Regions from separate parts of the Nocardia sp. NPDC041819 genome, predicted to be linked through region 2. Evidence: riboswitches for the same ligand, from Rfam matches in the RefSeq annotation. Region 2 holds a riboswitch; each other region holds the start of a gene.

Region 1 (7,769 bases), on a different contig from region 2:
CAACCGCCTTGGCCCGCTGTCCCGCCGGGGCGAGAGTGGCGGCTGCCAGCGAGGCGACACCGAAGTAGGCGCCGTGTGGCAATCCCGAGACGAACCGCGCCGCGACCAGCGTCTCGAACGAGGGCGCCACCACGGTCGCCGCGTTGCCCACGGTGAACGCGACCATGAGCGCGACGAGCAGCCGCTTGCGCGCCACCCGCGCGCACAGCGCCGCGATCAACGGCGCGCCGATCACCACGCCGAGGGCGTAGGCCGACACCGCGTGCCCAGCGGTGGGCTCGGAGACGTGCATGTCCGAGGCGATGTCCGGCAGCAAACCCATGGTGACGAATTCGGTCGTCCCGATACCGAATCCGCCGAGGGCCAGTGCCAGCATGGCCGGGACATGCCAAGCGGTTCGTCCGGGTGGGGCGGCGGTACTGGTCATCACGGGGGTGGTCACGTGTTCATGTAACCGGTCCCGTCCCGTATCCGCTTCCCGGGCGAACGTGAGTTCGCCCACCGTGACGTCGATGAACGACGCTGGTCAACCCCGCCAATCGTCCTGGACCGCTACAGCCGTCGCGCATCCCCCGGCTCGCCGCGCCGCAAAGTCCGCCGGTATTCGGCGGGCGATACCCCGACCACACCGGAGAAGTGGCGGCGCAGGTTGGTGGCGGTGCCGAGACCGGACATCCGGCTGATCAGACCCTCGGCACACCTGACACCCTGCTGATGATCGCGAAACAGTGCGGGCACCCGTTCCACCTGGGTGGGGCGGGTGCCCGATGTTCAGCCCGGCGCTGGGTGAGCACCCAGCGCCGGAGTCGGCCGAGCGACACGGCTCGGCCCCGCGGTTCGGCGCCTTGTCGGCGCCCGCGAACTCAGCGCAGTGCGCGAGCCAGGTTGGCGTCCAGGGCGCCGAGGAATTCCTCGGTGCTCAGGTAGCCCTGATCCCCGCCGACGAGCAGCGCGAGGTCCTTGGTCATCTGGCCGCCCTCGACGGTCTTGATGACGACGTCCTCGAGGGTCTGCGCGAAGCCGATGACCTCCGGGGTGTTGTCCAGCTTGCCGCGGTGCTCGAGCCCTCGGGTCCAGGCGAAGATGGACGCGATCGGGTTGGTCGAGGTCGGCTTGCCCTGCTGGTGCTGGCGGTAGTGCCGGGTGACGGTGCCGTGCGCGGCCTCGGCCTCACAGGTCTGCCCGTCCGGGGTGAGCAGCACCGACGTCATCAGGCCGAGCGAACCGAAGCCCTGGGCCACGGTGTCGGACTGCACGTCGCCGTCGTAGTTCTTGCACGCCCAGACATAGCCGCCCTCCCACTTCATGGAGGAAGCCACCATGTCATCGATGAGGCGGTGCTCGTAGGTCAGGCCCGCGGCGTCGAACTGGCTCTTGAACTCGGCGTCGAAGATGTCCTGGAAGGTGTCCTTGAACATGCCGTCGTAGGCCTTCAGGATGGTGTTCTTCGTCGACATGTACACCGGGTAGTTCTGCTGCAGGCCGTAGTTGAACGACGCCCGCGCGAAATCCTCGATGGACTTGCGGAAGTTGTACATGCCCATGACGACGCCGCCGTCCTCGGGCATCTTCACGACCTCGTGCACGATCGGCTCGCTGCCGTCGTCCGGGGTGAAGGTCAAGGTGACGGTGCCGCCCTGGAACACCTTGAAGTCGGTGGCGCGGTACTGGTCGCCGAACGCGTGGCGGCCGATGATGATCGGCTTGGTCCAGCCGGGAACGAGCCGGGGAACGTTCGAGATGATGATCGGGGCACGGAAGATGGTGCCGCCCAGAATGTTGCGAATGGTGCCGTTGGGCGAACGCCACATCTTCTTCAGGCCGAATTCTTTGACCCGCGCCTCGTCCGGGGTGATGGTGGCGCACTTCACACCGACACCGTGCCGCTTGATGGCTTCGGCGGCGTCGACGGTGACCTGGTCGTCTGTCTTGTCGCGGTACTCGATGCCCAGGTCGTAATACTCCAGGTTCACATCGAGATAGGGGTGGATCAGCTTGTCCTTGATGAACTGCCAGATGATCCGGGTCATCTCGTCGCCGTCGAGTTCTACGACGGTGCCTTCAACCTTGATCTTGGACATGGATCTTCGTGTCCTCCTAGGATGGTGCCCTCATTGCACGGCCAGGCGAACACGCTTGTGAGCGGACCCCAGCTGTTCCAACAGACAACGTATATGTCCCGCGTTGTCGGCGAGACGTGTGGTGCAAACAAGACGAGCGTACTGCTGCCTGAGTCCTCACCGCACGGGCAGCCCCCGGAGTGAGCTACGCCACCTTTGTTACCGATTGGTAGATCGGCGACGGCTCCGAGCACCGCGAAGGGCGTTCACGCAACCGCCGTCGCCGCCATGATCCGCCTTCCGCCCGAGCCCGGCAACCATCCGGCAGACGACGAGGTCCGCGCGGCCTCACCGGCGTCACGCGGACCTCGTTCGCGGCGGATCAGACCCCGACCGGGATCCGGGCCTCCTCGGAACCTTCGATCAGGTTCTCCGGCCGATCCCGGATCATCAGCGCGATGATCGGGACGGCCGCGAGGAAGAACCCGGCGCCGACGTAGAAGGCCACGTCGTAGCTGTGGATCGCGGCTCGCGCGGCCAGATTGTCGATACCCGGGTTGTCCTGCGCGAAGGACTTCGCGACCTGCACCGAGATCGTGGTCAGCAGCGCCGTCCCGACCGCGCCGCCGACCTGCTGCGCCGCGTTCAGCAGCGCGGAGGCGACGCCGGAGTCCTCTTCCTCGACCTGATGCAGCGCGACCGTCTGCATCCCGACGAACAACGGACCCATACCGAGCGCGATGAGCACCTGCGCGGGCAGTACCCCGGCCAGGAAGCTGTCGCCGTAGCTCAGCTGGGCCAGCAGCAGCAGGCCGATGACGCCCAGCACGGCGCCGGCCAGCATCAGCGGACGCGGGCCGAGCTTCGGCAGCAGAGCACTGGTGACACCCGCCGAGATCGCGATACCCGCCGGGAAGGGCAGGAACGCGAAGCCCGCCTTCAGCGCGGAGTAGCCGAGCGTGATCTGGAAGTAGAAACTCAGGAACAGGAACATCGCGAACATCGCGATCGGGATGAGCAGCGCGGCGAGGAAGGCGCCGCCGCGGTTGATCTCACCCGGGATGTGCAGTGGCAGCAGCGGGTTCGAGGAGCGCCGTTCGATCGCCACGAAGGCGACGAGCAGCGCCAGCCCGGCGACGAGCAGCGCCAGGGTGCTGCCGGCCAGCCAGCCGTCGTCGGCGGCGCGGCTGAAGCCGTAGACGATGGCGATCAGGCCGAGCGTCACCGTGACGGCACCGGGCACGTCATATCCCCCGCTGCGCGGCGCAGGCACGTCCTTCGCCACCCATGCCAGCGCCCCGACCAGCGCGAGCAGCGCGATCGGCGTGTTGACCAGCAGGCACCAGCGCCACGACGCGTACTCGGTGAGCGCGCCGCCCGCGATCAGGCCGAGCGCCGCGCCGCCCGCGGAAATGCCCGCGAACACACCGAACGCGGTGGCCCGCTCTCCGGGCTCGGTGAAGGTCACCGACAGCAGCGAGAGCGCGGCCGGGGCCAGCAGCGCGGCGAACGCGCCCTGCAACGCGCGCCCGGCGAACAGTTCCGCCCCGGTTTGCGCGAGCCCGGCCAGCGCCGAAGCGCCCGCGAAGCCGATCAGGCCGACGATGAAGATCCGGCGGCGGCCGAGGTAGTCGGCCAGCCTGCCGCCCAGCAGCAGCAAGCCGCCGAAGATCAGCGTGTAGGCGGTGAGCATCCATTGCCGGTTGCCGTCGCTGATGTCGAGATCACGCTGCGCGAACGGCAGCGAGATGGTCACGATGGTGGCGTCCAGCACCACCATGAGCTGGGCCAATGCGATCACTGTCAGCGCGAGCCAGCGCGCTGAAGCGGCCGATTTCCGCGGCGCGTGCGCCGCTGTCCCGGGTTCCGTCACGGTCGTCTCCTCGTCCTTCGATGTCGGAAGCCATCCTGTCATCGAGCGACATTTGTCGTCAAGAGAAAAGTGTCGCACTACGACATTTGACCGTTAAAGACAGGAAAACAACAGGTTGCGTTACCATGGGGCCATGCTCGAGTCATCGACGCCGATGGGCGCGAGCGCTGCGGCCGACCGCGCCGCGAGCGCCCCCGCGACCCCGGGGCTGCGTGAACGCAAGAAGCAGCAGACGAGGTTGCGCATCATCGCGGCCGCCCTGGATCTGTGCGACACGCAGGGCTTCGACGCGACCACGATCGAGCAGATCGCCAACGTGGCGGACGTCTCGCCGCGAACGATCAACCGCTATTTCGAGAGCAAAGAGGACATCGTCCTCGGACCGGTCCAGGATTTCGGGCGCACGATCGCCGAGACGCTGCGCGAGCAGCCACGCACGGGTAACGAACTACAGGCGCTGCTCGCGGCCTTCCTGCACGTGGTCGATCAGGCCGCCGAGGGTGGCGAGGCCGACCCGTTGTCGTTCCGGCAGTTCCAGAAGATGCAACGGATCCTGCGCAACAGCCCTTCGGTCAGTGCCCGCAGCATGGAACTCGCCGACGACAAGAACACGGCGATCGCGGCGGTGGTCGCCGAGCGCCTCGGCACCGAACCGAACGCGCGTGCGGTGCGGCTCCTCGTCGGCACCTGGCAACTGATCGGCCACATCGGCATGGAGTGCTCCGACGATGCGTTCCTGGACGAGGACCTGGCGACCGCGACCAGGGCGGGGCGCACCGCGTTCACCGAGGCGTACGACGAATTCGTACGCACCTGCTGCGGGGCGGCGACCGTCGCGGACCAGTGAGTTCGGCGGAGGATTTCGGACGCCGACCGCCCGCCGGTTATGATGCCGGGCAGGTTATGAGTACCAGCGCCAAGCCCCGGCTCGCTGGTCGGCAACCCTCCAACCGCGGTGGGGTGCTCCGGGTGATGACCTGGCTCCCGAGAGTCGGGAGCAAGCGCGTAACAGGAGGTCGCCGGCATGTGTTGTTGTTCGTTACCCACACACCGCTAACCCTTGCTGTACCGGCGAACACCTTTTGGGAGCAAACCATGAGTGAATTCACCGCGCCCGGGACCGAGCAGGACCCGGCAGCGCCGTACAGCGGCGTGGCCGCCCCCGTGAACATTCCGGGCGATCTACGCGCCTGCTTCGCGACGGCGGCGACGTGACCGTGAGCACCGAACCGAGCACGCGGACCTCCGGCAACGTCCTGCCGCCCCCGGATGGACAGCTCGGCACCATCGCCATCGGGGACGTGCGACTGGAGAACGGCGCGGTCATCCCGGACGTCCACCTCGCGGTGCAGCGCTGGGGCGAGCTCTCCCCCGGACTGGACAATATCGTGCTGGTCGAACACGCGCTGACCGGCGACTCGCACGTCGTCGGCAAGTCCGACGACGTGCACGAGATGCCCGGCTGGTGGGACGGCATGGTCGGCCCGGGTGCTCCGCTGGACACCGACGAATGGTGTGTGATCGCGACGAACGTGCTCGGCGGCTGCAAGGGCAGCACCGGGCCGTCTAGTCCCGCGCCGGACGGGAAGCCTTGGGGCGCGCGATTTCCCGAGATCTCCATCCGCGATCAGGTGACCGCCGAGGCCGCCCTGCTCGACCTGCTCGGTGTCGAGCGGCTCGCCGCGGTGGTCGGCGGTTCGATGGGCGGCATGCGGGTGCTGGAGTGGATGGTCGGCGCACCGGAGCGGGTCGCGGCGGCGCTGGTGCTCGCGGTGGGCGCCCGCGCCACCGCCGACCAGATCGGTACCCAGACCACCCAGATCGCGGCGATCAAGGCCGATCCGGACTGGCAGGGCGGCGACTATCACGGCACCGGCCGCGCCCCGCTGACGGGCATGGCCCTGGCTCGGCGGATCGCACACCTGACCTACCGCACCGAATTCGAGCTCGACCACCGGTTCGAGAACAAGCCCCAAGGCGACGAAGACCCGTGGCACGGCGGCCGCTACGCGGTGCAGAGCTACCTGGACCACCAGGCCGAAAAGCTGTGCAAGCGCTTCGATCCCGCCACCTATGTGCTGCTGACCGAGGCGATGAACCGGCACGACGTGGGCCGGGGCCGGGGCGGCATCGAGGCGGCGCTCGCGGCGACGCCGGTGCCGTGCGTGGTCGGCGGCGTCGACTCCGACCGGCTGTACCCGCTGCGGACCCAGCAGGAACTCGCCGATCTGCTGCCCGGTTGCGACGGATTGGAAGTCGTGCACTCCCGCGACGGGCACGACGGATTCCTCACCGAGGCGGCGGCAGTCTCGAAGCTGCTGACCGAGACCATGCGACTGGCCCGGGCGGGTGTGCGACCCGAACGCTGAAGATCCGCCGCGCCGAAGCGTCCGCGCGCGACGTTCCGAGCACTGTCTGCCCCGCGCTCAGAGCGCCGCGTCTCGTCGCGCCGCCTCGATCCGGTTGATGTTGCTTTCGATCCAATCCCGCAGCGCCGCGATCGGCGTGCGCAGACTGTGGCCGAGGTCGGTGAGGGTGTAGTCGACCCGAGGCGGGACCGTCGGATGCACTGTGCGCGTGACGAATCCGTCCGCCTCCAATTGCCGCAGAGTTTGCGTCAGCATCTTCTGGGAGATGCCCTCGATGCGGTTGCGCAGATCGGTGTAGCGCATGGTGCCGTCCGCGAGTGCGTCGATGATCAGCACCGTCCATTTGCCCGCGATGTGGTCGAGAACCTCCCGCGTAGGGCACTTCGCGGAGTACACGTCCGCAGGGAGACCGGAACCTTCGAGGTATGTGGGCACCTTTCGGAGTGTAGCGCACTATTTAGTGCCTTCTTCCTATTCGAGTGTCACTCTCCGATAGTAAGAATCATGGAAACGCAGACGCTTTCGGTTGCCGAAGCCATTCGAACCCGCCGCACCGTCCGGCATTACCGGGCCGATCCGGTAGCGCCGGAGCTGCTCGAAGAACTCCTCGACCTGACCATGCAGGCCCCGAGCGCCTGGAACATGCAGGACCGGTCGGTTGTCGTGGTGACCGGCGAAGCCGGCCGCCGCGCCCTGCACGAAGCCGCGTTCGGTCAGCCCCAACCGCTCGAGGCGCCGGTGGTGCTGGTTTTCCTCGCCGATGTCGACGGCTGGCGAGCGGACAATGCCGATATCGCCGAACTCGCCGGCCGCAGCGGCGCGTGGAACGCCGACTTCACCGCCGTGTTCGACACCCGCGCGGAGTATCACGCGCTCGAACGGCACGGCCTGCTGCGGGAGAACGCGGTGAAGAACGCGATGATCGCGGCCACCTACGCGATGCTGGCGGCCACCGGCCTCGGACTGGCCTCGGCCCCGATGAACGGATGGGACGCCGAACTGGTGAAGCAGGCCGTCGGTGTCGGCGATCGTGCCGATCTGGCCGTCGCGGTCCTGGTGACGGTCGGCTACAGCGACACCGTTGCACCCCATCCCGGCCGTCGGCCGCGCGAGCGGACGGTTTTCGCCGAGCGATACACCCGCTGATCTCGATGGGCGACGCGGCCGGGGCGCCCTCCCTGAGCGGTCAGCCGACGCCGAGCGTGTTGATCGTGGCCGCCAGGAACAGGATGCTCGAGCCGAGCAGCGTCAGCGCGCCCACATCGAAGGGCTTGCTGCGCACCGCGAGCAGCCCGACCCGCGCGGTCGGCAGGCACAGCCGGAACGCCGCCGCCAGCAGCGTCGCACCACCGAAGAAGAATGCCCCGCGCCGCCACCGATCGGACGCGACGAACACCACCGCCACCACGATGACCAGCGTCACAACCACCATCGGCAGATGAGAGCGCAGAAACTGCGCCCCCGCAC
Region 2 (7,769 bases):
GAGCTGGAAGGGCAAGCCGTCCGCGTCGATCTCCAGGCCGGCGAGCAACTGGGCGTAGAACTGCGGTTCGATCGCCCCGACCGCCATGTACTTGCCGTCGGAGGTCTCGTAGGTGTCGTAGAACGACATTCCGGTGTCGAGCAGGTTCACGCCGCGCTCGTCGGACCAGGCGCCCGCGCCGCGCATCCCCCAGATCATGTGCGAAAGGGCAAGGGCGCCATCGACCATGGCCGCGTCGATCACCTGGCCCTTACCGGACTGCTGCCGCTCGACCAGCGCGGCGAGGATGCCGAACACCAGGAACATCGAGCCGCCGCCGAAATCGCCCACCATGTTCAGCGGCGGGACCGGGCGTTCGCCCTTGCGGCCGATGGCGTGCAGCACGCCGGTGATGGAGATGTAGTTGATGTCGTGTCCCGCGCGGTCGGCCAGCGGGCCCTCCTGGCCCCAGCCGGTCATCCGTCCGTAGACCAAGCGCGGGTTGCGGGCCAGCGCGTCGTCCGGACCCAGGCCCATCCGCTCGGTGACGCCGGGGCGGAAGCCCTCGATCAGCACATCCGCCTTCTCGACGAGGCCGAGCACCTTCTCGATGTCGGCGGGATCCTTGAGGTTGGCCTCGACGATGGTCCGGCCGCGCAGCTGCGGACGGTCGAATCCGCCCGGCAGCTGACCCGCGCGCTGCACCCGCACCACGTCGGCGCCCAGATCGGCGAGCAGCAGCGCGGCGTGCGGACCGGGGCCGATGCCGGCCAGCTCGATGACCTTGATGCCCGCGAGCGGGCCCTGCTTGGCGGTGGATGGAGTGCTCACGCCCTACCTCGGTTCGTCGTTGATCCAGCACACCGGTGACCGGTGCGTCCTCCCGGACGCGACCGGGAGGGGTGTATTGACAGTATGACAATAACGCCGCGCTGCTACGGCTCGCCCGCGGCTGTGCGCCGCTCTAGGCTGCATGTGTGGAAGCGCTGTCTGATCAGGGGTGGTACAACCTTCTCGCCGGCCTCGCGATTCTGGTCGGCCTCGTCGGGGTCGTCGTGCCGATCCTGCCGGGCGTCATCCTGATCTTCGCGGCCATCGCCGTCTGGGCCTTCCTCACCGGTGGCGCGACGGCGTGGACGATTTTCGCGATCAGCGCGTTGTTGCTGGTGCTTTCCGGCGTCGTCAAATACACCTGGCCCGGACGCAAGATGAAGGACGCGGGCGTGGCGGGCCGGGCGGTCTTCCTCGGCGCGGTCCTCGGCATCATCGGTTTCTTCGTGATCCCGGTGATCGGCCTGTTCGTGGGTTTCGTTCTCGGCGTGTATCTTTCGGAACTCCAGCGGCTGCGGGTCAACCGGGAGGCGTGGCAGGCGACGGTGCACGCGTTGAAGGGCGTCGGCCTGTCCATTCTGATCGAGCTCTTCGGCGCCTTGCTGGCCACCGGGGTCTGGCTCGTCGGTGTCTTCGCCGTCTGAGCGCTACCGATCGATGGCGGGAAACGGAATCGTGTCGCCCGCTCGGTTTTCCGGGAGTTCGTCGCGGCGCAGCCGGAGGGTCGGCGGTTCCGGGCGGTACAGCGGCAGCGTGGGGGCCGGATCGTCGCTGACCACGCGCTCGCGGGCCGGCAGCCGGTAGAACGCGCGCGCGTTGTCCTCCAGCACCGCGTACATGTCGGTGCCCACCACGTCGCAGAGCAGATCCACGTCCGAGTCACGGAACGGGCGTCCGGCCCTGGTGCCGGGCAGGTCGGTGCCGAACATGAGGGCTTCGGGATTCACCGCGTGGACGCGGCGCAGCGTGTCGGCCACGTTCATCGCGACCCGGCCGAAACCGGTCGCCTTGACCTTGGCTCCGCGGTCGACGAGATCCAGCAGGAAGGGCAGCCCCTCCGCGGACATGCCCAGATGGTCGACCGACAGCGCGGGCAGCTTGGAGATGACCGGTTGCAGTGACGCCAGCATCGTGCCGTCGATGTAGACCTCGACGTGCCAGCCGGCCAGTTCGTGCGCGCGCAACGCCTGCAACGTCATTCCGGTGATGTCGGCCGCCGCCCGCTTGAGATTGAACCGCAGCGCGCGCACGCCGATGCGGTCCAGTTCGAGGATTTCCTCGTCGGTGGCGTCCAAGTCGAGCCGGGTGACGCCGACCCAGCCCTCGCCGAGTTCGGCGAGGGCGGCCTTCAGATAGGTCTGGTCCGTGCCCTGGAACGACCCGCTGACCACCGCGCCGCCCGCGACGTCGAAGCGCGACATGCGCTTGCGGTAATCGGCGATGGTGAACGGGTCGGGCAGGTAGCCCTCGTTCTCGGCCAGCGGAAATCGCGGGTCGAAGATGTGCAGGTGGGCATCGAACACTTGTACAGAATGCCTCAGGGTCGAGTTTTCCGCTGCCACAGCTGGGGTGTCGTTGTGGCAGCGGAGTCGGTCGCAGCCCGGGTGATCAGACCTTGTGCGGTTCGCTGGCGCGCAGCATGTCCTCGCGCTCGACGACCTTGACGCGCTCGCGGCCTTCGGGCTCGCCGAGGGAGCGTTCGTGTGCGTCGAGGCGGTACCAGCCGGCCCAGGTGGTGAACGGGATGCCCTTGCTTTCGAGGAATTCGGTGACGGCCTCGGGTTCGGGGCGCTGCGCCGGGGTGAAGCCGGGAGCGTCGTCCAGCAGGCAGGCGATGGTCTCGTTGGCGTCGCCCTTGGTGTGGCCGATCAGGCCGACCGGGCCGCGCTTGATCCAGCCGGTGACGTAGGTCGCGGGCATGTAGCGCGCGGCGCCGTCGGCGTTCTCGTCGGCGATCACGCGACCCGCTTCGTTCGGCACGGTGCCCGCTTGGTCGTCGAACGGCAGCTGGGTCAGGTTCTGCGACAGGTAGCCGACGGCGCGATAGATCGCCTGCACGTCCCAGTCCTTGAACACGCCGGTGCCCTTGACGTTGCCGGTGCCGTCGAGCTGGGTGCGCTCGGTGCGCAGGCCGACGACCTTGCCGTTCTCGCCGAGCACCTCGGCGGGGGATTCGAAGAAGTGCAGGAACAGCTTGTGCGGCCGGTCACCGGCGTCGCGGATGGCCCACTGCTCGAGCGTGTTGGCGACCATGTCGACCTGCTTGGAATGCCTGCGCGCGGCTTCGGAGCCTTCGTCGTAGTCGATGTCCTCGGGGTCGACGATCACCTCGATGGTGGGGGAGTGGTCGAGCTCGCGCAGTTCCAGCGGGGTGAATTTGGCCTGGGCGGGCCCGCGGCGGCCGAAGACGTGCACCTCGACGGCCTTGTTGGCCTTGAGGCCCTTGTAGACGTTCGGCGGGATCTCGGTGGGCAGCAGCTCGTCGCCGGTCTTGGCCAGCACGCGGGCCACGTCGAGAGCGACGTTGCCGACGCCGAGGACGGCGACCTTCTCCGCGTCCAGCGGCCAGGTGCGGGGGACGTCGGGGTGGCCGTCGTACCAGGAGACGAAGTCGGCGGCGCCGAAAGATCCGTCGAGATCGATGCCCGGGATGGGCAGGGCGCGGTCGGCATTGGCGCCGGTGGAGAAGATCACCGCGTCGTAGAAGGCCCGCAGGTCGTCCAGCGTGATGTCGGTGCCGTAGTCGATATTGCCCAGCAGGCGCACCTGCGGCTTGTCCAGCACCTTGTGCAGGGCGGTGATGATGCCCTTGATTCGCGGGTGGTCCGGCGCGACGCCGTAGCGGATCAACCCGAACGGCGCGGGCATGCGCTCGTACAGGTCGATGCTCACGTCGGCATCGGACTTCATCAATGCGTCGGCGGCGTAGATCCCGGCCGGTCCGGCGCCCACGATCGCGATGCGGAGCGGGCGGGTCCTCGCGGTGTGCGCGTCAGGCCCGGCGGAGGAAGCCTGCGTCACCACGGAGGGCTCGCGAACACCGCCATCCTCTACTGCACTCTGTTCGGTCATCTCTTTACGCGCACCTTACGGTCGAAACAATTAATGACGTCTGGCTTAGCTTAGGCTAAGTTGACGCACCGGCTCGGTCGCGCCCTCGGGGCGCACGCCTGCGTTGCCGGCTAGTGGCTGCACGGTGCTCCGTTCGCCGCGGCGTGGAGCTGCCGATTCGCTATGACAGCAGGCCGCCGTCCCGCGATTCTATCGGGATGGCCGATGCCACCCCGCGTCGGTGCGTGAACTCGGCGGATGCCGTCGAAAGCCACAATCGTCGCTTACCCGCTCGCGCGAGGCCTATCGCGGACGCCAGGACCCGGTCGGCGCCACCCCGGTCCGCAGCCGGGGGCCGAGCGCTCGATACCCGCGCCGACCAGGGATCATCGAGCCATGACCGAACAGCAGCCGACCCCGGGCGAGGACGAGATCATCCGGGTCGATCAGACCGACAAGCGCTCGGCGGCCCCGTTCATCGCGGCCGCGGTGGTCGCGGCGATCGTGCTGATCGCGATCGTGCTCGGCGGCGTGCTGTCGCCCGCTGAGAAAAATGTCACAGAAGCCGACCGCATCGCGGCGGCCGTCCGCAACTTCGTCGACGGCTCCAACCGCAGCGACGCCGTGCCGCCGCCCGGCACCGCGTGCCAGGGTTTCGATGCGACCCGCTCGCCGCTGGCGGGGCAGGACGGCGCCGGAAAGCTGGTCGAGATCACGAAAATCGACAGTCCGATCATGGACGGCGACCGAGGGAAGGCGACCGTCACCACGAAGGTGGACGGGCAGGAGCGGACCTCGACCTGGAATCTCACCCGATCCGGCGGTAAGTGGCTGGTCTGCACCTGAGCGTTCGCGCAGTGTGCGCCACCGTTTGACAGGGTGACCCGGGTCGGTGCAATCTCAGTCGAAGGTCATGAGAACCAGTGTCAAGCCCCGGCATTACTGGTCGGCAACCCTCCTCCGCGGTGGGGTGCTCCGGGTGACGACCTGGCGGCGCCCTGGTCCCGGGCGCGGCAAGTGCGGATTCGCAGGAGGTGCACATGAGTTATGCCGGTGACATCACCCCACAGCAGGCTTGGGAGCTGCTGCGGGACGATCCCGAGGCCGTCCTCGTGGACGTGCGGACGGAAGCGGAGTGGAAGTTCGTCGGCGTCCCCGACACCAGTTCGATCGAACGGCCGACCGTGCTGGTCGAGTGGGTCGATTCCACGGGCGCGCGCAACGAGACGTTCGTCGAGCAGTTGAAGCAAGCGCTCGACGGCCACGATCCCGAGGCTCCCGTCGTCTTCCTCTGTCGCTCCGGTCAGCGTTCGATCGGTGCGGCGATCGCCGCCACCTCGGCGGGTTACCGCACCTCCTACAACGTGCTCGAGGGCTTCGAAGGCCCGCTCGACGAATTCGGGCATCGCGGCGGCGCGGGCTGGCGTGCCCTCGGATTGCCCTGGCGGCAGTCGTGATCACCGGCGGCGCGTTCGACAAGCCGCTGCCCGACGGCGTCGGTCCCGCGACGCTGGGCGTGCGCGGCGGGCTGCGGCGCTCCGGTTTCGAGGAAACCGCCGAAGCGCTCTATCTGACCTCCGGCTTCGTCTACGAGAGCGCCGAGGCCGCCGAGGCCGCGTTCACCGGCGAGGTCGAGCACTTCGTGTACTCCCGCTACGGCAACCCCACGGTGGCCATGTTCGAGGAGCGGATGCGCCTGATCGACGGCGCCGAGGCGTGCTTCGCCACCGCCAGCGGCATGTCCGCGGTGTTCACCGCGCTGGGCGCGCTGCTGAAGGCGGGTGACCGGCTCGTCGCCGCGCGCAGCCTGTTCGGCTCGTGCTTCGTGGTGTGCAACGAGATCCTGCCGCGCTGGGGCGTGGAGACCGTCTTCGTCGACGGCGAGGATCTCGATCAGTGGGAGCAGGCGCTGTCGGTGCCGACCCAGGCGGTGTTCTTCGAGACGCCCGCCAATCCGATGCAGACCTTGGTCGACGTGCGCCGGGTGACCGAGCTGGCGCACGCGGCGGGCGCGAAAGTGGTGCTCGACAACGTATTCGCCACTCCGCTGCTGCAACGTGGCTTCGAACTCGGCGCCGACGTGGTGGTCTACTCGGGCACCAAGCACATCGATGGGCAGGGCCGCGTGCTCGGCGGCGCGATCCTCGGCGCCCGGGACTACATCGACGGCCCGGTGAAAACGCTGATGCGCCATACCGGCCCGGCGCTGAGCCCGTTCAACGCGTGGACCCTGCTCAAGGGCCTGGAGACGATGCCGCTGCGGGTGCGCCACTCGGCGGAGTCCGCCCTGCGCATCGCCCGCTTCCTGGAGAACAATCCGGCGGTCAGCTGGGTGCGGTACCCGTTCCTGGAATCTCATCCGCAGTACGCGCTGGCCACCGGTCAGATGAGCGCGGGCGGCACCGTGATCACCTTCGAGCTGAGCGCACCCGAGAACGAGGCGAAGAAGCGCGCTTTCGAAGTCCTCAACCGGTTGCGCATCGTCGACATCTCCAACAACCTCGGTGACGCGAAGACCCTGATCACGCACCCGGCCACCACGACCCACCGCGCCATGGGGCCCGAAGGCCGGGCCACCATCGGCCTGACCGACGGCGTCGTGCGTATCTCGGTAGGCCTGGAAGACGTCGAAGACCTCCTCGACGATTTGGACACCGCTCTCTCCTGAGCCGCGAACCGTCGCGCGATCGGTCAGCCGATCGGCACGGTGACGCCGGGTGACGACGGTGCGCCGTGCAGGACCAGATGACTCGGTGCCTCGTTCTTCTTGCCGTTCTTCTTGCCGTTCTTGTTCTTGCCGGGCAGGTCGAAGGCCAGCCGGACGGTGCTGACGCGGCCACTGGCGATGCGCGTGAAGTCCTCGCCGGGCGAATTGAGTTCCGCGGTGACCGCCGCGTCGGGTGCGACGGAGCGGCCGCCAGTGGTGACCAGCCGTTGATCGGCGACGGCGAGAACTTGTTCGTCGCCGGACACATTGGTGACCGTCAGCGTCACGACCGTGTGGGAATCGCCGGTGTTCGCCGGGTCGGCGGCGCGCACATCGATCACGGCGAAAGCGAGGTCACCGTCGCGCACCGCGGGACCCGGCCCGGGTGGCCCGTCGCTCGGTGGCAGCGAAGTATCGGCCGGCGTGGCGGCCACGGTGGTTGTCGGGCCCGCGACGGGTGCGGACCCCATATCGATGCCGCCGAAAAGCCACAGCGCTGCCACCGCGACGAGCACCGCCCCGGCGGCGACGGGCAGCCACCGGCGCTCGCGTCGGCGAGCGAGTTGCCCGGCCGGAGTAGGTGAACCGGCCTCGGGCGTCGGCCGCGCCGGGATGGCGGAAGTCATGATCCGGGTGGACGTACGGCCTGCCGGTGCCGGAGCCGGTGCGACCGGCGGGGTCGGTCGCGCGGACGCGGACCGCATAAGGGCCGCCGACGCCGCCGCGGCGAATTGCCCCGCGCTGCGGTAGCGCGCGTCCGGCTCTTTGGCCATTCCCCGGGCGATGACGGCGTCGAGTGCGGGCGGGACGTCACGGGCGGCCAGCGAGGCGCGCGGCGGTTCGGTCATGAGGTGGGCCCGCATCTGCTGTGCCGGATCGCCCGCACCATAGGGCGGCTTTCCGGTCAAGGACTCGTAGAGCACGCAGGCCAGCGAATAGACATCGGACCTGGCATCGACGGCGGCGCCGGTGAATCGCTCCGGCGCCATGTAGCCGAGCGTGCCGACCACCAGCCCGGTGGCGGTGAGCGCGGTGCCGTCGGCGGCGCGGGCGATACCGAAGTCGATCAGATACACGAAACCGCTGGTGTGCAGGAGGATATTGCCCGGCTTCACATCGCGGTGCACGAGTCCGGCCGCGTGGGCGGCATCCAGCGCCTCGGCGGCCTGGGCGATGACGTCCACGGCCCGATCCGGCCGCA
Region 3 (7,769 bases), on a different contig from region 2:
GACTCGGGCGACCCGCCTGCCCCGGCGGTACCCACCGCGCCCGATCACTCCACAGGCCTGCTGTCCGGCTATCGCTCGGCGAGCTTTCTGCTGCCCCTCGTCCTCGTGGCGCTGACGATCGTCGCGCAGATCGGGTATCCGCTGACCACGGGCGGTGGGCGCGACCGCATCACCGTCGCGGTCGTACTGCTGTGCACCGGCGCCGCGCTGGCGCACGCGACGGCGACCAGGGGATTGCGCTACGCCGTCGGTTTTCTGACCATCGTCTCCGGCATCGGGCTCGCGGCGGAGGTGATCGGCACCGCGACCGGCATCCCGTTCGGCTGCTACGAGTACGCGACCGACCGGCTCGGACCGGCCTTGCTCGAGGTGCCGTTGATCGTCCCGCTGGCCTGGACCGGCGGGATGTATCCGGTGTGGGTGGTGGCCGGGATGCTGTCGCGGCGCACGATCACCCGACTCGGGTGGACGGCGGTCGGCGCGGTGGGCTGGGACCTGTTCCTCGATCCGCAGATGGTGGCCGACGGGCAGTGGACCTGGTGTGACCTCCATTCCGGACTGCCCGGCCTCGACTGGATTCCGCTGACGAATTACCTGGGCTGGTTCGGCGTGGCGCTCGTGATGGCCGCGGTGCTCGCGGTCTGGGAGCGGGCGGCGCCGGATCCCGTGCGGACGCCGCGATCGCACCACCGCGCGATCGCGCTCACCGTTCCGGTGGCCTTGTTCCTGTGGACCTGGCTCGGATCGGCGCTGGCCCACGCGGTGTTCCTCGACCTTCCCTCCTCGGCGGGATACGGCTTCGCCGGTATGGGTCTGCTGGGCGCTCCCCTGCTGGTCGCCCTGGCTCGCGCGCGCCGCTGACCCGCCGCCGCGTCCCGCGCCCGGCGCGCCGACGCGCGCTGCGACTGGCGCGTTTCATTCCGGGCGGCAGGCCTGGCACGATGTCACCCGTGCAGCCGAGTCCCGTCATCACGAAGCCCGATGCCCCGGACCTCCCGCAGCGGCGGGCCCCACGCCGCGGCGCGCGTGTCGCGTCGGTGGTCCTGCTCGCGGCGATGCTGGTGCCGATGCTCGCGGGCTGCCTGCGGGTGCAGGTCTCGATGGGGGTCTCGTCCAACGACCGGGTGTCCGGCCGGATCGTCGCCGCCGTGGTGCCCGCCGACGCCGGGGACAAGGGTCCACAGCTGAAGGCGCCCGAGACGCTGGCGGCCAAGTTGCGAGTGGAGCCGTACGCCCAGGACGGCTACACCGGCAGCCAGGTGTTCTTCGAGGACCTGTCCTTCGGTGATGTGCAGCAGCTCGGCCAGCTGTCCGAGCAGACCCAGGGCATGTTCCAGTTGCAGTTCCAGCGCACCGGCGACCTGGTCAGCCTGAGCGGGCGGGTCGATCTGAAATCGCTGCCGCCGCACGGCTCCGACGTGCAGTTGACCATCGCATTCCCGGCCCGCGTCGCCAAGACCAACGGCAGCCGCGAGGGCGACAACGTCGTCTCCTGGAAACTGCCGCCCGGCGAAGTCTCCAGGCCGCAGGCCGAGGTCAGCTACGCCGACCCGAACACCCGCTCGTTCGCGGGCTGGGCGGGCATCGCGGGCGGCATCACGCTCGCGGTGGCCGCCATCGTCGCGGCGATGGCGTACATGGACCGCAACCCCGCCGCGCCCGGCGCGCCGGAAGTCGGCTTCTCCCTGAGCCGCTGGTGGCGCTCGGTGACGCAGAATCGCTGAGCGGCAGGTCGGTGCGCCGGGATAGCGTGGCCCACATGGTGAGTGCCGACCTGCCGAAGACGTTGCGCGCGAACTCGATCCTGCCGACCTTCGCCACCGCGGTGGCGGCGCTCGGCGCGGGCATCGCGCTATACAACCGCATCACCGTGCAGAGGCTGACGAATGCCCCGACGACGGTGATCGAACCCGTCACCGTCTGCGTTCCGGCGCGCAACGAGGCCGACCGGCTGCCCGCCCTGATCGGTGACCTGCGCGCGCAGGTGGGCGTACCGCGCCTCGCGGTGCGCATCCTCGACGACGCGTCCACCGACGACACCGGCGCCGCGGCACGAGCGGCGATCGGCGACGACGCGCGTTTCACCCTGCTGCGCACCGAGTCCGATCCGGTCGCCGGCTGGACCGGAAAGGCCGCCGCCTGCGTCCGGCTGGCGGAGGAGGTGTCGACGCCGGTGCTGATCTTCCTGGACGCCGACGTGCGGCTGGCCCCCACGGCGCTCGCCGCGGCGGTCGGCGCGCTGCGTACGCGCTCAGCCGCGCTGGTCTCGCCCTGGCCCCTGCAAGTGGCCGATTCCGTGGCGGAAGCCGTGGTGCAGCCTCTGCTGTGCTGGTCGTGGGCCTCGACGCTGCCGATCGCCGTGGCCGACCGGAGCCTGCGACCCGCCACGGCGGTGGCCTGCGGCCAGTTCCTCGTGTTCGACAACGCCGCCTACCGCGCGGTCGGCGGCCACACGGCCGTGGCCGGGAGCGTCACCGAGGACCTCGACATCGCCCGTACGCTGCGGCGAGCCGGTCACGCCACCGCTCTGGTGGCCGCCGGCGAGTTGGCCCGCACCAGGATGTATCGCGGCGCCGCCGACCTGGACGCGGGCTACACCCGCTGGCTCTGGTCGGCCTACGACGGCACGATCGCGGGCGGAGCGGCGGTGGGACTTGTTGCGGCCCTTGCCTATTGGGTACCGCCCGCGGCTGCCGTGCTCGGCAGGGGCGCAATCCGCCGGACGGGCGCGATCGGCTGGCTCGCCGCCGTCGCCGGGCGCCTGCTGGCCCGCTCGACCGAGACCGGCGGCCCGCTGGGACGCGCGGACGTGCCCGCCGCCCTCGCGCATCCGGTATCGGTGGCGGCGTATCTGCTGCTGTGGGGGCGTTCGCACCGGGCCCGCCGACGCGGCACGGCGCACTGGAAGGGGCGTTCGCTCCCAGGAGCGGCGCCGCGCCGCGACAGCTGAATCTCACGGGACCGCGGTGATTCCGACCGTCGGCAGGAAGAAGCAGGACTTGGCGCCGTTCTGCACCGTGCCGAACACCGCGGCGAGAACGGTGCCCTTGCCGGTGTCCACCGGGACCGCCCGCACCCCGCCCATGGGGAGGGCCGCGATGAGGAAGTCCCGGATCGCCTGCTCGGCCACCGGCCGCTGGTCCGCGGGAACGGCAGCGGGGATCATCGTGCGGGCGATGTCGGCCAGCGGTCCCATGGCGGCCGTTCCGCTGCGTCCGTTGCTCAGATTGAGCCAGGCCACCTGCATTCCCGCGGTGTTCGCGCCGTCCGGCCCGAGGCCGTAGGGCACGAAGGTGAACATGGCTTGCCCGGCCTTGACGGCGCTGAGGTCCAGTCCGGGAAGCTGCACGGTGTTCTTCGGCCACGGCCCGGGTATGGCTCCGGCCACCGCGGGCGCCAGCCCGGCCGTGGTGTTGTCGAGGCAGAACGCCGACGCGCTCGGGTACGCGAACGGCTGGATACCGAGCGCGCGCAGCGCGTCGAGCGCGGTTTGATAGGCGCCGAACAGGTCACCGGGGGCGGCGATCGGCGCGGAGAGATCGGAGAACGCGGGAATCGTGGCATCCGGAGCCGCGAACGCGGCACCCGGCCCGGCAAACGCGAGGGCGACCGAACAGGTCGCGACAGCGGACAATTGGGTCAGACGACGCAAAATGATCACGAAACCTCCTCATCGGCGGAACGATCGAGGGGCACAGTACTCCGGCAAACGGCTCCAACAGCACGGATTGGGTACAGCAATTTCGCGGCGAGTCTCGTTTGCCCGAAAACAGGCTTCCGCGTGGCCGACCCGCGTTCCCCAGCCCTGGCGATACCCGTATGCTGCATCGGACCGCCGTCATCCGGCGCTGGATGCCCGTCCGCGAGGACGCGACAGGCTCGCACCGCCCCCGACGCAGCAGCGCACATCTGGTTACTACAAAGACCCGATCGACTGGCGTGGACAAGGTCTACGCTCACGCTGATTACTTCTCTTGTTCCAGCCTTCCCTTGCTGGGCATCATGATTCGGCTCGCCCCTGACATCGGTTGACAGGGGGTCGGCGCCAACCATCCAGAGCGACCGAGAGACCTGGCTCGTCGACGTCGCAGCAACCCCCCGGTCACCGGGTGCGGGTGCTTCCGCCGGGACCGATGGAGGAACCGAAGTGATCATCGAGGACCCGTCATGAGTGCGTCCACCGCACCCGCGACCGCCCCGGCGCGCGAACCGGGCCCGACCGGCACACCCCTCCGCGCGCCGGACGCCGCCGAGTACGGCACGCCGCCGACCGTGGCCAAGACCCGGCATCCCTGGCGCTGGGTGGTCAGTGCCGTCGCGCTGATCCTGCTCGCCCAGTTCGTGCACGGGCTGGCCACCAATCCCGGATGGGACTGGCCGACGTTCGCGCAGTACATCACCGCGAAGTCGGTGCTGTCGGCGTTGCGGGTCACCGTGGAGCTGACCGTATGGGGCACGGCGCTGGGCTTTCTGCTCGGCACCGCGCTCGCGGTCGCCCGGCTGTCGAACAATCCGGTGCTGCGGGTGATCTCGTGGGTCTACATCTGGGCGTTCCGTTCGATCCCGCTGATCGTGCAGCTGCTGTTCTGGTTCAACATCGCCTACCTGTACCGGACCGTCTCGATCGGCATCCCGTTCGGGCCCGCGCTGTTCACCTTCGAGGTGAACGGTGTGATCAGCGGTTTCACCGCCGCTGTGATCGGGTTGGCCCTGCATCAGGCGGCGTATTCGGCCGAGATCATCCGGGCCGGGTTCATCGCGGTGGACGCCGGTCAGCTGGAAGCCGCCGCCGCGCTGGGGATCCCGCGGCTGCGGCAGTTCCGCACGGTGGTGGCGCCGCAGGCCATGCGCTCGATCCTGCCGAACGCGACCAACGAGGTGATCAGCCTGTTCAAGGGCACCTCGATCGTGTCGGTGATGGCGATCGCCGAGCTGTTCTACCAGGTCCAGGTCATCTACGGGCGCAACGGGCGGGTGGTGCCGCTGCTGATGGTCGCGACGGTCTGGTACATCGTGCTCACCACCGTGCTGTCGGTGGCGCAGTACTACATCGAACGCCACTACGCCAAGGGCGCGCACCGCACGCCGCCGCCGACACCGCTGCGACGCGCGTGGCAGAAGCTGCGCGAGGTCGCCGAGGCCGGTCCCGCCGCACCGCGCGGAGCGACCCGATGAGCGCGGCCCCCGCCGTGGAGGTCCGCGGCGTCCGGAAATCCTTCGGCGCGCATCCGGTGCTGCGCGGCATCGATCTCACCGTGCGCTCCGGCGAAGTAGTCACCGTGATCGGTCCGTCCGGTTCGGGCAAGTCGACCCTGCTGCGCGTGGTGAACCACCTGGAGTCGCTGGACGCGGGCACCGTGCGCATCGGCGGCGAGCTGATCGGCTATCGGCTGCGCCGCGACCGCCTGCACGCGCTGCCCGATCGCGAAGTGCGCAAGCAGCGCTCGCGAATCGGCTTCGTCTTCCAGCAGTTCAATCTGTTCCCCCACCTGACCGTGCTCGAGAACGTCACGCTCGCACCGCTTTCCGCGCAGCGGCGCGACCGGGCCGAGGTGGAGCGCGAGGCGCACCGGCTGCTGGAGCGGGTCGGTATCGGACAGTTGGCCGACGCGTATCCGCGCCGGTTGTCGGGCGGGCAGCAGCAGCGGGTGGCCATCGCGCGGGCGCTGGCGCTGCGGCCGCGCGTGATCCTGTTCGACGAACCCACCTCCGCGCTGGACCCGGAACTGGTCGGCGAGGTGCTCGACGTGATCCGCGATCTCGCGCACGGCGGCACCGCACTGGTGATCGTCACGCACGAAATCGGTTTCGCCCGTGAGGTGGCCGACACCGTGGTGTTCCTCGACGAAGGCGTCATCGTCGAGCAGGGCTCGCCCTCGGCCGTGCTCGACCATCCCGAACACCCGCGCACCCGCGCCTTCCTTTCCCGAGTCCGCTGATGAACAGGTATCCGATGAAGTTCTCCGCCATGGTCACCGCCGCCGCGACCGCGGTCGCGCTGCTGGCCACCGGCTGCACCGAACCCGAGGCGGATACCGCCGCGCAGCCCGCCGGTTCGATCACCTTCGACCTCTCCCCCGCCCAGTCCGGACGCGTCCGGACCGCGAAGGTCGATGCCATCGCCGCCGAGGTGCCGCAGGCGATTCGCGAGCGCGGCACGCTGGTGGTGACCGGCGCGTCCGGCGCCGCGCCGCCGCTGCGGTTCTACGCCACCGATGACAAGACGGTGGTCGGCTCCGAAGTCGACTTCGCCGCACTGATCGCCGACATCCTCGGCCTGAAACTCGACGCGCAGGTGGCGGACTGGTCGCAGAACTTCGTGCGGGTGGACTCCGGTGAGGTGGACGCGTTCATCTCCAATGTCACCGTCACCGAGGAGCGCAAGGAGAAGTACGACTTCGCGACCTATCGCAAGGACAACGTCGCGCTGGAGGTGCCGATCCAGAGCAAGCTCGAATACACCGACCGCACAAGCCTGGCGGGCAAGCGGATCGGCGTCGGCAGCGGAACCAACCAGGAGCAGCTGCTGGTCAAGTGGAACGAGCAGAACCGGGCCGAGGGTCTGCCGCCGATCGATATCGCCTACTTCCAGCAGGTCACCGACTACTACCTGGCGCTGGCCTCGCAGCGGCTGGACGGCTACCTCGGACCCAACCCCACTGCGATCTACCACGCGGCCACCGCGAAGCAGACCAGGATCGCGGGCACCTTCTCGGGTGCGGGCGAGGCGCTGCAAGGCGAGATCGCGGTGCTCACCAAGAAGGACAGCGGGCTGATCACCGCCGTGCAGCACGCGCTGGCCTACGCCATCGAGCACGGCGCCTACCAGCAGGTGATCGACCGCTGGGGGCTGCGCGGCGAGGCGGTCACCGAATCGCGAATCAACCCACCCGGCCTGCCGAAGAAGCGCTGAGCAGATGACGCAGCGCCGCCGTATGCCCGGCCGACCGTCGGCGACCGGTGTCGCCGACGCCTTTCCCCAGCAGGGCGAGCAGCTCGCCCGCATCGAAGTATCTGGAGTCGCCTCGTGATCCGAACCCGTCACCGAATCGCCGCGTTGGCCGGCGCGCTCGCCGCGGCCACCACCGTGGCCGCCTGCGGCAGTGATTCGGCCGCGCCCGGCGGCGACGCGGGCCCGCCCCGGCCGGGCGGCACCCTGCGCTACGGCCTGTCCCAGACGCCGACCTGCTCGGACCCGGCTCAGGCGGGCACCAACCAGACGCTGTACGTCACCCGGCAGATCGTGGATTCGCTGACCGACCAGGATCCGGCCACCGGCGAGCTGAAGCCGTGGCTGGCGCAGAGCTGGGAAGCGAGCCCCGACGCGAAGGTCTTCACCTTCCGCCTCACCGACGGCGTCACCTTCAGCGACGGCACGCCGCTCACCGCCGACTCGGTACGCAACACGTTCGATTCGGTCGTGCGGCTCGGCTCGGGCAAGGCACCGCTGGGCAGCAGCTACCTCACGGGCTACGTGGGGACCACGGCGGTCGACCGGCTCACCGCCCGCGTCGAGTTCAGCAAGCCCAACGCCCAATTCCTGCAGGCGGCCTCGACCGCCCAGCTCGGCATCCTGGCCGACGTGACCACGGCCAAGCCCGCCGAGCAGCGCTGCCTCGGCGACAACGTCGGCAGCGGGCCGTTCACCTACACGGCCTACCGCCAGGACGCCGCGGTGACGCTGGCCAAGCGCAGCGGCTACCGCTGGGGTTCGGCGGTGTTCGCCCATCGCGGTGAGGCCTATCTGGACAAGATCGAGTTCACCGTGG
Region 4 (7,769 bases), on a different contig from region 2:
CCGCGACCAGCCCGTTCTTCGGGACACGGCGGCCGGGCGCGGTCATCCCGGAGTTGCCGAGGAAAGCGCGCTTGCCGACCTTCGCCTCCCCGATGTGCAGCCAGCCGCCGCCGAGTTCGTAGCTGGCGATCATGGTGTCGTCGGCCAGGAACGCCCCGTCGGCGACGGTGGTGAACTTCGGCAGCAGCAGCACGGTCGAGGCCTCGACGCTCTTACCTATCTTCGCGCCGAGCAAGCGCAGCCACAGGGGAGTGAGCAGGCCGGCGTACAGCGGGAACAGGAAGGTACGCGCGGAATCCAGCAGCCGCTCGGTGGCCCACGCCTGCCAGCCGACCCGGCTGCGCACCGGGTGGTAGCCCTCGGTGAGGCCGATGCTCAGCAGCCGGACCGCGACGATGGTCGCCGCGGCATAGACGCCCAGGCTGAGCAAGGTCGCGAGGGGAAGCACGGCGAACGCGCGCGCGGCGCCGGCGGCGAGCGTGCGGGTGTCGCGAACGAACCAGGCCAGGAACGCCCCACCGGCGCCGATACCGAGAATCGGCATGGCGGCCAGCGCCATCGACGTGATCCCGAAGATGCCGACCCAGTGCCGGGCACGATCGGGCGTGTGCGCGGGCCAGCGGTGCTGTGCCTTACCGACCTTCACCGCGGGCGAACCGGCCCAGTCCTGGTCCGCCTTCACCTTGCCCGATACCGCGGAGCCGGGGGCCACCTCGGCGTTCTTGCCGATCTTGGTGCCCGGCAACAAGATCGAGCGTGAGCCGACCACCGCGCCGGGGCCGATCGTGATCGGGCCCAGATGCACCACGTCGCCGTCGATCCAGTAGCCGGACAGGTCGACCTCGGGTTCCACACTGCACCCGTCACCGAGTTCGAGCATGCCCGTCACCGGCGGGAGGCTGTGCAGGTCGACGCCCTTGCCGATCTTCGCGCCGAGCGCGCGGGCGAACGGCACCATCCACGGCGCTCCGGACAGGTTCTCGGCGCCGCTGGCCTCGGAGAGACGGACGGCCGCCCACAGCCGCAGATGTACCGAGCCACCGCGCGGATAGCTGCCGCGCCGGATGCCGCGCAGCAGCAGCCGCGCCCCCGCCACGCAGATCGCCATGCGGCCGGGCGGCGAGATGAACAGCAGGAACGCGGCCAGCGTCCACCACCAGGACAGCTGGGGGAGCCAGGGCAGTGAGCCGGACCAGGCCGCGATATTGCCGACGATCGCCAGCCAGGTGAGCCACTGCAATCCGGTGAGGGTGGTGAGCGGGATGGTGGCCAGCACCTGCGCCGCCTGCGCGAGCAGCGGCGTCGGCCGCACCGTTCGCTCTGCGACGGCCACCGCGGGCGTGGTCTGTTCCAGCAGGTCGGCCAGCGCGCCGAGGCGGGGATGGTCGTAGACGTCAGCGACGGCGATCTGCGGATACCGTTCGCGCAGGGCGGTGACCAGCTGCGCCGCCGCGAGCGAGCCGCCGCCCAGGTCGAAGAAGTCCGCGTCGAGATCGCCGACCTCCGCGCCGAGAATGGCATCCCACAGTCCGGCGACCCACTGGGCGGTGCCGGTCAGGTCGTTGTCGTCGTCGTCCTCGGCGGCATTGGGCAGCGGCCAGGGCAGCGCGTCGCGGTCCACCTTGCCGGAGGTCCGGGTGGGCAGCTCGTCGACCACCGCGAGCCTGGGCACCAGCGGCGCAGGAAGTTGTCCACCGAGGACGGCGCGCGCGGCCTTGACATCGAAGTCCGGGCCGGGTCCGGTCAGATAGCCGACCAGAAGCTTGTTGCCCGCCTTGGTGGTCCGGATGGCCGCAGCGGCGCTCGTGACGCCGGGCAGGTGTTGCAGAGCGTTGTCGATCTCGCCGAGTTCGATGCGCCGCCCGCCCAGTTTGATCTGATCGTCGGCGCGGCCGAGGAAGACCAGTCCGGCGCTGTCGTTGCGGACCAGGTCGCCGCTGCGGTATGCGCGCTCCCAGCCGACAGAAGGCAGCGGCGCGTACTTCTCGGCGTCCTTGACCGGGTCGAGATAGCGAGCCAGTCCGACGCCGCCGATCACCAGTTCGCCGGATTCCCCCTCGGCCACCGGGTTACCCGCCCGGTCCACGACGACCAGGTCCCAGCCGTTGAGCGGCAGGCCGATTCGGATCGGCCACCGGCCGTCCAAGCGGGCGGCGCAGGCGACGACCGTGGCTTCGGTGGGGCCGTAGGTGTTCCACACCTCGCGAGCCGAATCACCGTTCCCCGCGAGGCGCTCGGCGAGTTCCGGCGGGACGGCCTCGCCGCCGAAGATGAGCAGGCGCACCGCCTCCAATGCCTCCACCGGCCAGGTCGCCGCCAGGGTCGGGACGGTGGAGACCACACTGATCTCCCGCCGCACCAGCCACGGGCCGAGATCGGCGCCGGTGCGCACCAGCTCACGCGGGGCGGGCACCAGGCAGGCGCCGTTGCGCCAGGCCAGCCACATCTCCTCGCAGGACGCGTCGAAGGCGACCGACAGACCCGCCAGAACCCGGTCGCCCGGACCGATCGGGGCGTCGCGCAGGAACAGATCGGCCTCGGCGTCGACGAAGGCGGCCGCGTTGCGATGGGTGACGGCAACGCCTTTCGGAGTGCCGGTGGAACCGGAGGTGAAGATGATCCAGGCGTCGTCGCCGGGAGTGGGCAGCGTCGACCAGGTCTGTTCGCGCTGCTGCTCGGCTGCGCGGATGCCCGCGGCCGTGGTCTCGATGCCTTCGGCGGTCACGATCGCGGTGACCTGTGCTTCCCCGAAGACCAGCTGGGCGCGCTCGTCCGGGTCGTCGGCGTCGACCGGCACGTAAGCGGCGCCGGAGTAGAGAACGGCGAGGATGGTCACATAGAGCCCGCGGGTGCCCGACGGCATGCGAACGCCGACCCGATCGCCGGGCCGCACGCCCGCGGTGGCGAGCCGGGCCATGGCGTTCTCGATCTCGACGACCAATTCCAGATAGGACAGCACCACATGGCCGTCGTCGATGGCGGGGGCGTCGGGATGGGCGAGTGCCGTCGCGGTCAGGATGTCGACGAGCGTCCTGGCCTCCGGCGCGCGATCGCCGCGTGACAACGGGCCCGCCGACGCGTCGACGTCTGTCTCGAGCATGGTGCTGTGCGCACCTCCCATCGACTCGCCTCACACTTTCCCGTTGTTGTGTCATAGCTGGGTTACCAAAGGGCAAACAGCGCTGTGGCCAGCTGTCCACGGTACCCGGGGTTGTCGTCGCTTGTTGTTCACCGGACCGGATGCCGGATCGGTGGGCGCGATGCGCGTTGTTGCAGGTGGGATAGATATTCGCCGTTCCGGCAGGGCAAAACGCTGGTGGGCGGCTCGCCTGTCGCGTTCGCCGGGAGATCGCTGATCCGAAGGTGTGATTCGGCTCATCGAGCGGTCCCGAGCTGGTCCTCGCGAGGGCGGGGATGTCCGTTTGTTCCGGCCGGTCATCGAGGGAGTCGCAGCGGGCGACGCGATCGGGTTCAGCGCGTTCGAGATACGGAGGCGCTCGAGAAGTTGCCCCGTTGCGGGAAACGAGGGGGGACCGACTCTCATCGGCATCGGTTCGCTCGGTGGTAACCGACGAGCGAACCGAGGCGCGTTTCGCCCGTGGACGGGGTTGGTACCGATGCGCGAAATCCCGCGTCGGGCGCGGCTCGCGCGTCGTCGTGGGGGTGCTTGTAATGGCCGACGCGTGGTGGTTATGTCCACGCGGTGCTCGTGGGGACTCGGGTGGAATGTGGTTGACAGTGCCGGGGCGCTTCTGCCACTCTCGAGTCTGGTCATGAGTGCCAGTGCAAAGCCCCGGCTTGCTGGCCGGCAACCCTCCTCCGCGGTGGGGTGCTCCGGGTGACGACCCGGCCGCCGCCCAACCGGGCGCGGCAAGCGCGGACTCGCCGAATCGTTCGGTCGCGAGTCCCTGAGCCGACGGGATTCACGTGATGACTACTGCTGTCGACAACCCCTGTGCCGCACTCGCCCGGGTGTCCGGCGACGAACTGCGCGTGCCGCTGGTACACGGCGGATCGGCGACCTACGCCAACTTCGACTACGCCGCGAGTGCGCCCGCGTTGGCCCAGGTCACCGACCGGGTACAGCAGTTGCTGCCGTACTACGCGAGCGTGCACCGCGGCGCGGGCTACGCCTCGCGGATCTCCACCGAGTGCTACGAAGCCGCTCGCGGATCGGTGTCCCGGTTCCTCGACGCCGCCGACGATCAGGTGGTGGTCTTCACCCGCAACACCACCGACTCGCTGAACCTGCTCGCCTCCTGCGTCCCCGGGGACACCGTGGTGCTCGACATCGAGCACCACGCCAATTTCCTGCCGTGGACCAAGCGGGGCAGGCGCGTCGTGCAGGCCGCCGACACGGTGGAGGAGACCATCGGCAGGCTGGTCGCCGAACTGTGCAGCAAGCCGGCCGCATTGCTCGCGGTGACCGGCGCCTCGAACGTGACCGGCGAGGTGCTTCCACTGGAACGGCTGGCCACCATCGCGCATCAGTGCGGCGCCCGGATCCTGGTGGACGCCGCCCAGTTGGCGCCGCATCGGCGGATCAGCCTGCGGGACACCGCGATCGACTACCTGGCGTTCTCCGGGCACAAGCTCTACGCGCCGTTCGGCGCCGGTGTGCTGGTGGGCAAGCGGGATTGGCTCGACGCGGCGCAGCCCTACCTCGCGGGCGGCGGCGCGGTGCGCGAGGTCCGCAGCGACGCGGCCGAATGGGCGTCCGCTCCGCAGCGGCACGAAGCCGGCTCGCCGAACGTGCTCGGCGCCGCCGCGCTGGCCGCGGCTTGTGACACGCTCAGCGGGATCGACGCCGAAACCCTTGCCGCGCACGAACACCGGCTCGCCGACCGCCTGCGCGCCGGCTTGGCCACGATTCCCGGCGTCCAGCTGCTGCGGATCTGGATCGACAGCCCCGACTCCGTCGGCATCGTCGCCTTCACCCTGGACGATTTCGCCCCCGGCCACGTCGCCGCCTATCTCTCCGCAGAACACGGCATCGGTGTGCGCGACGGACGTTTCTGCGCCCACCCGCTGCTCGCCCGCCTCGGCTTGACCGGCGCACTGCGCGCCAGCATCGGCCTCGGCACCACCTCCGCCGACGTGGACCGCCTGATCGAGGCGATCGCCATCCTCGCGCGAACGGGCCCCACCTGGAATTACGCCGCCGAGAACGGCGTCTGGAACCCCACCCCCGAAACGCGTCCCTTCACCTCCACCGCCCCCACCGGCGCGGCCCCCTGTCTCGTCGGCTGAAGCCGCGCTGGTCCCGATGGCATGGTGGCACCGGATACTATCGCCGTATCCGGTAACCCGAGTTCGAGGCGGTCTCATGAGCACCCTGCCCGTGTGGGCCACCGATCCGGCCGCCCTTCTCATCACGGAGGAGGGTTACGCGGCGCTCCCGGAAGACGTCCAACGTCAGATCGAGGTGGTCGACGGCCACGTGATCGTCTGCCGGAGCGGCACCTTCGAGCGCAACAACGTGGCCAGGCGACTGGCAAACGCGTTGGAACAAGGGAGCCCGGACGAGCCGTGCACCGGGGTGGTGACCGACTTCGAGATGTATTACGTGCGAAGTCGTCCGGCGAGTCCAGGATTTTCGTTTCGTCGTCCGGACGTGGCATTGCATCGGTGCGTCGACGGCGATCGGAAATTGAGGACGGCGGACGTGCTGCTGGTGGTCGAGGTGGTCTCACCGGGATCCGAATACACCGACACCGTGGACAAATGCGCGGAGTACGCGAACGAAGGAATCCCGATCTACCTGATCGTGCATCTGGCCGCGGATCGCAAGGTGAAGATCATCCAGGAATACCGTCTGGACTGGGCGAGCCGCAGTTACCGGCTGGCGGAAACTCATCAAGATGTGCTCCGGCTGAGCGATCCGTTCCCGGTCGACGTGGACTTTGCCGTGCTGGACGGTGCCTGATTGCTTTCTCGAGTTGGAATGGCCGGCTCGCGCTCGACGCGGAGTCGGTCATGTGGCCGCGGGTGGCGTAATCGAGCGCGGGGTCAGTCGCTGAGGGCGATCGGTCGGTAGTAGCGCCCGTTGTAGTACAGCAGTGGCGCGGCGGCGGGTTTCTCGTCGGTGCTGTCGTGGACCCGGGTGACCAAGCCGACGACGAAGGTGTGGTCGCCGATGGGGATCCGTTGGTGCACCGTGGCGCGCAACCAGATGGGGGTGCCGTGCAGGACCGGTTCGCCGGTGTCCAAGGTGGTCCACAGGGCGCGGTCGGTGAAGCGCTCCTCCGCGGTCCGGGAGAACCGGTGGGCCAGGTGCTGCTGGTGTTCGCCGAGGAAGTGGATGACGACGGACTCGGCGTCCAGCATGGCGGACAAGCTGGAGGAGGTGTGCGCGATATTGAACGACACCAGCGGCGGGTCCAGTGACAGCGAGGCGAAGGAGGTCGCGGTGAAACCGACCGGCCCCTGCGGCGAAGTCAGCGTGACGACGGTGACGCCGGCCGGATAGTGGCGCATGGAGGCGCGATACTGCTCCGCGGTGATGCCGCTCAGATCATCGGGGATCTGTAGTTCCGTCTCGGGCCGTTGTGCGTCGGTCACCTCACGAAACTACGCCCGGACGCCCCGCGGGTGCGGGTGGCATTGATCGCACTCGTGCGGGCACCGCGCTCGCCGCGAGGGCGTCGAGTCAGTCGACATCGATCGGGAGACCCGCGGTGATCCGCAGCAATTCCGGGAACGACGTGCGGAAGATGGTGTTCGGATGCCCGCCCGCCGCCCACAGCTCCCGATGGCGCCCCAGCGCGCTGTCCACCCAGGTGGGCAGGTTGGTCGGGTGACCGACCGGTGCGACGCCGCCGATGGGCTGACCGGTTACCTCCCGCACCATCTCGGCGGGGGCGCGGCTCAGCGTCCCGTCCAGGCGCGCGCCGGTCTTCGCCAGATCGACTTGGTGCGCTCCCGAGACCAGCAGCAGCACCGGGTCGTCGTCGAGCAGGAACACCAGTGATTTCGTGATCGCCCCCACGTCTACGCCGAGGGCCCGTGCGGCGTCGGCGGCGGTGTGGGTCGGCTCCGGCTGGGCGACGATGAGACCGTGATGGCCCCGGGAGATGAGGGTGTCCGCGACCCGGCAGGCGACCGGTGGCAATGACGACCTGCGCATCTCACCAGGGTAGAGCGATTGCCGTCGGTACGCCGGGCAAGTCGCGCCGCCGGTTCAGTATTCCGGGTAGCCCTCGGCGGGCCCGAGCATCCCGGCGATTCGCTCGCGGGTGACCCGTGCCAGTTCGGCCATACAGTGTGACGAGACCGGTTCGTGCGCAATCCCTTCGAAGGCGCGATCGACGTCCCGCTGGGACAGCGCGAGCAGTTCGACATCGGCCTTGCTCAGCAGCGCGTCCCGATCCGGATAGGGGCGAGCGTCGGCCAGCGTCGCGGCCCACGTCACGTTGCAGCAGCACTCGTAGAGGGCATGAATCGCGCGACCGCGCGGCAGACCGTTGAACCGGTCGAGGCCGATTCCCCGATGCATCAGCATGGTGTCCTCCGAAAACCGGCGAATGAGGTTTGCTGACTCGACCATGATCCGCTGAATCCCGACCCGGGAACCAGTGCGCCGCCGCGCAATTTGCACAGGATTTACACGCTGCGAGGTTTCGCGGCGAATCCTCGCACACCGGGCTCGCACGGGCCGGGATACCCGCCCGGCGTGGTCTCGATACGCTGTACAAATGACTGATTGGCAGGCTTTCACCGTCGAAACCAAGGATCACGTCGCGCAGGTGACGCTGATCGGCCCCGGCAAG

The links. A riboswitch is a leader RNA that binds a small molecule or an ion and turns the genes downstream of it on or off. The one in region 2 is predicted to bind S-adenosylmethionine.
Region 1: it holds a riboswitch for S-adenosylmethionine, as region 2 does, so the genes downstream of both, metX (homoserine O-acetyltransferase MetX) here and ACZ6DL_RS10325 (rhodanese-like domain-containing protein) in region 2, are expected to answer to the same signal.
Region 3: it holds a riboswitch for S-adenosylmethionine, as region 2 does, so the genes downstream of both, ACZ6DL_RS35185 (amino acid ABC transporter permease) here and ACZ6DL_RS10325 (rhodanese-like domain-containing protein) in region 2, are expected to answer to the same signal.
Region 4: it holds a riboswitch for S-adenosylmethionine, as region 2 does, so the genes downstream of both, ACZ6DL_RS14440 (aminotransferase class V-fold PLP-dependent enzyme) here and ACZ6DL_RS10325 (rhodanese-like domain-containing protein) in region 2, are expected to answer to the same signal.

Annotation. Positions count from the first base shown of each region.
Region 1 covers NZ_JBVJAP010000009.1:211,194-218,962, reverse strand. Annotated here, with positions in the region: gene ACZ6DL_RS24975 (MFS transporter) at 1-427, opposite strand, end outside; gene ACZ6DL_RS24970 (hypothetical protein) at 553-738, opposite strand; gene ACZ6DL_RS24965 (NADP-dependent isocitrate dehydrogenase) at 864-2,081, opposite strand; gene ACZ6DL_RS24960 (MFS transporter) at 2,443-3,933, opposite strand; gene ACZ6DL_RS24955 (TetR family transcriptional regulator) at 4,067-4,780, shown strand; SAM riboswitch class IV at 4,833-4,943, shown strand; gene metX (homoserine O-acetyltransferase MetX) at 5,145-6,302, shown strand; gene ACZ6DL_RS24945 (winged helix-turn-helix transcriptional regulator) at 6,360-6,737, opposite strand; gene ACZ6DL_RS24940 (nitroreductase family protein) at 6,807-7,448, shown strand; gene ACZ6DL_RS24935 (DUF3017 domain-containing protein) at 7,489-7,734, opposite strand.
Region 2 covers NZ_JBVJAP010000002.1:779,297-787,065, forward strand. Annotated here, with positions in the region: gene ACZ6DL_RS10300 (CaiB/BaiF CoA transferase family protein) at 1-810, opposite strand, end outside; gene ACZ6DL_RS10305 (DUF456 domain-containing protein) at 957-1,454, shown strand; gene ACZ6DL_RS10310 (amidohydrolase family protein) at 1,458-2,333, opposite strand; gene ACZ6DL_RS10315 (FAD-dependent oxidoreductase) at 2,419-3,882, opposite strand; gene ACZ6DL_RS10320 (Rv0361 family membrane protein) at 4,258-4,707, shown strand; SAM riboswitch class IV at 4,771-4,887, shown strand; gene ACZ6DL_RS10325 (rhodanese-like domain-containing protein) at 4,902-5,318, shown strand; gene ACZ6DL_RS10330 (O-succinylhomoserine sulfhydrylase) at 5,315-6,529, shown strand; gene ACZ6DL_RS10335 (serine/threonine-protein kinase) at 6,553-7,769, opposite strand, start outside.
Region 3 covers NZ_JBVJAP010000023.1:22,780-30,548, reverse strand. Annotated here, with positions in the region: gene ACZ6DL_RS35205 (carotenoid biosynthesis protein) at 1-861, shown strand, start outside; gene ACZ6DL_RS35200 (LppM family (lipo)protein) at 1,056-1,724, shown strand; gene ACZ6DL_RS35195 (glycosyltransferase family 2 protein) at 1,760-2,950, shown strand; gene ACZ6DL_RS35190 (hypothetical protein) at 2,954-3,661, opposite strand; SAM riboswitch class I at 4,047-4,140, shown strand; gene ACZ6DL_RS35185 (amino acid ABC transporter permease) at 4,168-5,175, shown strand; gene ACZ6DL_RS35180 (amino acid ABC transporter ATP-binding protein) at 5,172-5,939, shown strand; gene ACZ6DL_RS35175 (ABC transporter substrate-binding protein) at 5,939-6,913, shown strand; gene ACZ6DL_RS35170 (ABC transporter substrate-binding protein) at 7,028-7,769, shown strand, end outside.
Region 4 covers NZ_JBVJAP010000003.1:575,998-583,766, reverse strand. Annotated here, with positions in the region: gene ACZ6DL_RS14445 (Pls/PosA family non-ribosomal peptide synthetase) at 1-3,100, opposite strand, end outside; SAM riboswitch class IV at 3,770-3,883, shown strand; gene ACZ6DL_RS14440 (aminotransferase class V-fold PLP-dependent enzyme) at 3,931-5,250, shown strand; gene ACZ6DL_RS14435 (Uma2 family endonuclease) at 5,327-5,926, shown strand; gene ACZ6DL_RS14430 (flavin reductase family protein) at 6,010-6,561, opposite strand; gene ACZ6DL_RS14425 (YbaK/EbsC family protein) at 6,650-7,126, opposite strand; gene ACZ6DL_RS14420 (2-oxo-4-hydroxy-4-carboxy-5-ureidoimidazoline decarboxylase) at 7,181-7,501, opposite strand; gene ACZ6DL_RS14415 (crotonase/enoyl-CoA hydratase family protein) at 7,695-7,769, shown strand, end outside.